2 linked regions of the Lacrimispora indolis DSM 755 genome follow. The protein of the gene in region 1 interacts with the protein of each later gene in a pairwise test. Links are inferred from orthologs where the notes say so. Each region holds a gene or a part of one and is shown in the gene's direction. Other genes may lie near its edges.

Region 1 (3,252 bases):
GGTTTATGACAAGGACAAAGGAATGGGGTCCTATAACGCTGTGATTGACGAAGATGCAAAAGAGTTTCTGGCGGATGTTTCCAACGGAGATGCAAGAGCTGCTTTAAATGCGGTGGAGCTTGGGATATTGACCACGGAACGGAACCTGTCGGATGGAAAAATCCATATCAATCTTCAGGTTGCCGAAGAGTGCATCCAAAAGCGGGTGGTGCGTTACGACAAGACAGGAGATAATCATTACGATACCATATCGGCTTTTATAAAGAGCATGCGGGGTTCGGACCCGGATGCAGCCGTTTATTATCTGGCAAGGATGCTTTATGCCGGAGAGGATATAAAATTCATTGCCAGAAGGATCATGATCTGCGCTGCGGAGGATGTGGGAAATGCGGATCCTCAGGCTCTTGTTGTAGCGGTTGCTGCAGTCCAGGCTGCGGAGAGGATCGGGCTTCCGGAAGCCCAGATCATCCTGTCCCAGGCAGTTACCTATGTAGCCTCGGCGCCTAAGAGCAATGCAGCCTGCATGGCAGTGTTTGAGGCACTGGATTCGGTGAGGAACCAGAAAACCATGCCGGTGCCGGTTCATTTACAGGATTCCCACTATAAGGGAGCATCAAAGCTGGGCCATGGACAGGGGTATCTCTATGCTCACGATTATCCCGGCAATTATGTAAAACAGCAGTATTTACCCGATGGAATGGAAGGAACAGAGTTTTACCACCCAACGGAAAATGGTTATGAGAGTAAAATAAAAGAGCGTTTAAGGGAACTAAAAAAATAACTTTTCTTTTTTTATATAAAGGTATATAATAGGCGTATCATACGACCTGATTTAGCATGATTTGGGCCGGAGCAACCCTTCCGGCCATCTGTTGCGATATTCTATCGTGAAGCATTCCCAAGATTATGAAACGACTGTTATAAGGAATCATGAAGGAGAATAATATGCGTGAAAAATTACAGACATTGCCGTTAGCGGAACTAAAGGAGCTTGCCAAAGCCCAGGGAATCAAGGGCTGCAGTTCCATGCGAAAAGCTGAAATTATAGATTTGCTTTGCCAAAAAGAAGAGGGGACATCTGCTTTTCCAGTTTCGCCGGGGAGTGTTTCAGCAGAAAAGGCGGAGGAAGTAAAAAAAGAGGTTCCTAAAGCTGCAGCCCATCCGGCGGCGCAGACCCAGTCTCAGCCAGAGACGGTAAGCCAGCAGGGACAGATGAATGGGGATCAGCAGATGATGTCCGCAGCAGGCAGCCAAAGAAAGACGGTTGTCCGTTCCTACCGCCAGGAAGGCCAGCAAAGGCCGGCAAGCTACCGTCCTGCTCCGGGAAATAACACAGAGTCTTATTCCAGAAATGAGGCTAGGACAGAATCTGCTCCGGAAGAACCAAAAGCAGATTTTCAGCCAAGTCCTGAACTGCAGGAGTTAGACAGCGGCATAGAAGCCCATGGTATTTTAGAAGTCATGCCTGATGGGTTTGGCTTTATCCGCTGTGAAAATTATCTTCCAGGGGAAAATGACGTCTACGTTGCCCCTTCCCAGATCCGCCGGTTTAATATGAAGACGGGAGATATCATCCACGGAAGCCGCAGGGTGAAGACGGCTACAGAAAAATTTGCCGCTCTGCTATATGTAAAGAACATCAACGGCTATCCCACCAGCGTGGCGGAACGCCGTCCAAACTTTGAAAATATGATCCCCATATTCCCGGATGAAAGACTTCACATGGAAACACATGGAGGGAAGAACACCACTGCCATGCGTGTCCTGGATCTCTTAGCTCCTATTGGAAAGGGACAGAGAGGAATGATCGTATCCCCGCCAAAAGCAGGAAAAACGACCCTGCTTAAAGACGTTGCAAAGGCCATTACCGTAAACCACCCGGAGATCCATCTCATGATCCTGCTGATCGATGAGCGCCCTGAGGAGGTTACGGATATCAAAGAATCGATTTACGGAAACAACGTGGAGGTGCTTTATTCCACCTTTGACGAGCTTCCGGATCGCCATAAGAGGGTATCGGAAATGGTGATCGAGCGTGCCAAGCGCCTTGTTGAGCATGGCCGGGATGTGGTGATCCTTTTAGACAGCATTACCCGTCTGGCAAGGGCCTATAACTTAACAGTGGCTCCAAGCGGCCGTACCTTATCCGGAGGTCTGGATCCTGCAGCCCTTCACATGCCGAAACGGTTCTTTGGCGCAGCCAGAAATATGAGGGAGGGAGGCAGCCTCACCGTTCTTGCCACCGCTCTTGTGGATACAGGCAGCCGTATGGATGATGTTATTTATGAGGAATTTAAGGGAACCGGCAATATGGAACTGGTTCTCGACAGAAAACTGTCTGAAAAGAGGATTTTCCCTGCCATTGACATCCTTAAATCCGGTACCAGAAGGGATGACCTGCTTCTTTCCAGAGAAGAGGCGGAGGCCGTTGATATCGTCCGGAAGGCTACCAACACCCTGAAACCGGAAGATGCGGTAGAGAAAATTCTGGATTTGTTCTCAAGGACAAGAAACAACAGGGAATTCGTGGAAACCTCCAAAAAAATGCGCTTTTTCTAGGGAATGCGGGTTTTTGCAGAAATAAATGCTTGCATTAAAAAAAAATTTATGTTATACTGTGTAAGCTGTTTATTAGACAAAGTCGGTTTGCGGACTGCGATTTAATAGAAATCAGAGTATGCGAGGTGAAAATCATGAAAGAGGGAATCCATCCAAATTACTATCAGGCAAAAGTAGTTTGCAACTGTGGTAATGAATTCGTAACTGGTTCTACAAAGGAAGATATCCACGTAGAAGTTTGTTCTAAATGCCATTCATTCTACACCGGTCAGCAGAAGGCTGCTTCCGCTCGTGGACGTATTGATAAATTCAATCGTAAATATGGCGTTAAGGCTGAGGCATAATTTCTTTGATGAATGCAGGCGAAGCACAGCATGAATTCAGGAAATCAGCCGTTCTATGCGTTCATTGGGCGTATGGAACTTCCTTATTATATCAGGGGCAAAGAAAAGGTTGAGTTTGGTGGAAACACTTTAGCTCAGCCTTTTTTCAGATTTGAACAAGTGAAAAGCTTCCATTTTAAACAGAGAGGTGGTTTGGCGTATGAAATATTCAGGTATCGGCGGGCAGGCCGTGATTGAAGGCGTTATGATGAAAAACGGGGATGAGTATGCCACAGCAGTCCGCAAGCCGGACGGAACCATTGAAGTGAAAAAGGATACTTATGTCAGCATGGGAGAACGGGTAAAGCTT
Region 2 (3,252 bases), 3.9 Mb from region 1 along the record:
AGAAACGTCCTGCAGGCATATCTTTATGCCTATAACACATGGGCAGGAAAGAAGAAAAGCCCTGCAGGTATACCTTTATGCCCAGAATGCATGGGCAGGAAAAAAGAAAGGGAACAGGTGAATGAATGTTTGCCGATAGAGCAAAAATATTTATAAGATCAGGAAAAGGCGGTGACGGTCATGTCAGCTTCCGGAGAGAACTTTATGTTCCGTGCGGCGGTCCTGACGGTGGTGACGGCGGCCGCGGCGGTGATGTTATATTTGAAGTAGACGAAGGGCTTAACACATTAAGTGATTTCCGTCATATTCACAAATATACCGCACAGGACGGAGAGTCAGGCGGAAAACGCCGTTGTCATGGAAAAGACGGCGGAGATATGGTGATCAAGGTTCCGGAGGGAACAGTGATCAAGGATTTTGAATCCGGAAAAGTCATTGCCGACATGTCCGGAGAGAACCGCCGGGAGGTTATTTTAAAGGGCGGTAAAGGCGGCCAGGGAAATATGCATTATGCAACTCCTACCATGCAGGCTCCCAAGTATGCTCAGCCCGGACAGGCTTCCCAGGAACTTTGGGTACAGCTTGAATTAAAGGTTATTGCTGATGTGGGACTTGTTGGGTTCCCTAATGTAGGGAAGTCCACGCTTCTTTCCAGAGTCAGCAATGCGAGGCCTAAGATAGCTAATTACCATTTTACCACCTTAAACCCTCATTTGGGTGTTGTGGATATAGATGGTGGAAAGGGCTTTGTGATGGCTGACATTCCAGGCCTTATTGAAGGCGCTTCCGAAGGCGTTGGATTGGGACATGATTTTCTCCGCCATATTGAGCGGACAAGAGTTCTGGTTCATGTGGTTGATGCCGCATCTACGGAAGGGAGATATCCAATTGCGGATATTCATGCAATCAATAAGGAGCTGGGCGCATATAATCCGGAACTGTTAAAGCGGCCTCAGATCATTGCAGCTAATAAGACGGATGCGATCTATGATGACGGTGAGGATCCGGTTGAAAGGCTTAAGACGGAATTTGAACCTCAGGGTGTTAAGGTTTATCCAATATCTGCAGTAAGCGGCAAGGGCGTAAAGGAACTGTTATATGCCATATATGAACTGCTTCAGACTGTGAACTTAAGTCCGATCATATTTGAAAAAGAATTTGATGTAAAAAATCTGACTGATGCATTGCTTCCGTATACTGTGGAAGTAACAGAGGATGGGGTATATGTGGTAGAAGGCCCCCGCATTGAAAAGATGTTGGGCTATACGAATCTGGAATCAGAAAAAGGCTTCAGTTTCTTCCAGAAGTTCTTAAAGGATAATGGAATTTTAGAAGAGCTGGAACAGGCGGGGATTAAAGAAGGAGATACAGTCCGCATGTATGGTCTTGAATTTGACTATTACAAATAGTACGAGGAGAATAATATGACAAGTAAGCAGAGATCCTATTTAAAGGGATTGGCGATGAATATAGATCCTATCTTCCAGATTGGAAAATCCAGCCTGACACCGGAGATTACCAATGCGGTTGCAGAAGCGCTGGAGGCCAGAGAATTGATAAAGATTACTGTGCTGAAGAATTGCCTGGATGATGGAAGCAGCATTGCCGGTGTATTGGCAGAGAGGACTCATTCCGAGGTCGTTCAGGTGATCGGAAGGAAGATTGTCCTTTATAAGCAGGCGAAAGAGGAAAATAAGAGGAAGATCGTTCTTCCGAAATAATCCTGTTTCGTTTATGAGTCAGGGAGTCGAATATTATGGGTAAAATCGGCATTATGGGTGGTACGTTTGATCCAATCCACAATGGACATTTGATGCTTGGTGAACAGGCATATAAGGAATATGGCTTAAAGGAAGTCTGGTATATGCCTTCCGGGCATCCTCCTCATAAAAAAAGCCGCAATGTAACAGAACCGGCCATTCGTCTTGCTATGACGGAACTTGCTGTGAAAGCTTATAAAGGCTTTGTTTGTTCGGATTTTGAGATAAAACGGACCGGGTATACGTATACGGCACAGACATTAAGATTATTGCATGAAGCATATCCGGAGCATTCCTTTTATTTCATCATTGGAGCGGATTCTTTATATGAGATTGAGAACTGGTATGAGCCGGACCTGGTGCTGGCTCAGGCGGTCATACTGACTGCCTGGCGGGAATATGAGGAGGCGGACCGTTCCATGGAACGGCAGATCGCTTATCTGGCTTCCAAGTATAACGCGGACATCCGCACGCTTCACTGCGGGGAAATGGACATCTCTTCCGCGGAGCTGCGGCGCATGATAGCCAGGGACCAGTCAATATCAGACTATGTTCCGGGTGAGGTTGTGGCTTATATCAAAGCCCACGGTTTATATCAGGAGTTGGAACAATGAAAGATCTAATCTTAGAGTTAAGAAATGATTTAAAGGGAAGATTAACATCTTCCAGGTTTGAGCATACAATCAGTGTATCATTTATCTGCACTGCATTAGCAATGCGTTATGGCTGCGACTTAAATAAAGCGGAGCTTGCCGGTTTGCTCCATGACTGTGCCAAGCCTTATGGAGATGATGAGATTATCAGAAAATGCAGGAAACAGGGTCTTCCATTAACTGACGATGAACTCAAAGCCCCAGTGGTGCTTCATGCGAAATATGGAGCATGGCTGGCAGAGCATAAATATCGTATAAATGACGAAGAAATCATAAACGCCATCCGTTGGCATACCACCGGCAGGCCGGAGATGTCAACACTGGAAAAAATCGTTTTTACGGCCGATTATATTGAACCAAGGCGTGACAGGGCGGCCAATCTGACGCTTGTACGGTCGATGGCATTTGCAGACTTAGACGAGTGTGTTTATCTGATCCTTAAGGATACATTAGATTATCTGGCAGGAAAGGGCAGTTTTGTGGACTCCATGTCAAAACAGGCATATGCTTATTATAAGCAGGTTCATGAAGAAAAGAAGGGAGAGCAAGGATGAATCAGTCAATTGAGATGGTAAAAACCGCTTATGCGGCTTTATCTGATAAGAAAGGTGAAGATATCAGAATCATTGATATACACAAAGTATCAGTAATGGCAGATTATTTTATTATTGCCAGCGGTACTAATACAAATCAGGTTCAGGCAATGGTTGATAATGTAGAGGAAGAACTTGGAAAGAAGGGATTCGTCTGCAGACAGGTAGAAGGCTATCAGTCTGCCAACTGGATACTCATGGATTACGGCGACATCATTGTCCATGTATTTGACCGTGATAATCGTT

Evidence for each region.
Region 2: the proteins of rho (region 1) and yhbY interact in binary tests that used the Escherichia coli proteins (3 or more experiments, as listed by UniProt). The link is inferred for Lacrimispora indolis DSM 755 from one-to-one orthologs.

The regions. Positions count from the first base shown.
Region 1 is NZ_AZUI01000001.1:1,212,916-1,216,167, reverse strand. Bases 330-3,252 are described here. They hold rho (transcription termination factor Rho), read left to right. Parts: upstream 330-945; coding sequence 946-2,559; downstream 2,560-3,252. Other genes in these bases: K401_RS0105860 (DUF1385 domain-containing protein), read left to right, coding at 3,103-3,252; rpmE (50S ribosomal protein L31), read left to right, coding at 2,694-2,903; K401_RS0105880 (replication-associated recombination protein A), read left to right, coding at 330-781. Outside these bases: more of K401_RS0105880, read left to right, coding at 1-329. UniProt on the Escherichia coli protein: Facilitates transcription termination by a mechanism that involves Rho binding to the nascent RNA, activation of Rho's RNA-dependent ATPase activity, and release of the mRNA from the DNA template.
Region 2 is NZ_AZUI01000001.1:5,082,294-5,085,545, reverse strand. What follows is about bases 150-3,072. They hold yhbY (ribosome assembly RNA-binding protein YhbY), read left to right. Parts: upstream 150-1,424; coding sequence 1,425-1,721; downstream 1,722-3,072. Other genes in these bases: rsfS (ribosome silencing factor), read left to right, coding at 2,964-3,072; yqeK (bis(5'-nucleosyl)-tetraphosphatase (symmetrical) YqeK), read left to right, coding at 2,371-2,967; nadD (nicotinate-nucleotide adenylyltransferase), read left to right, coding at 1,757-2,374; obgE (GTPase ObgE), read left to right, coding at 150-1,409. Also shown: more of obgE, read left to right, coding at 126-149; more of rsfS, read left to right, coding at 3,073-3,252.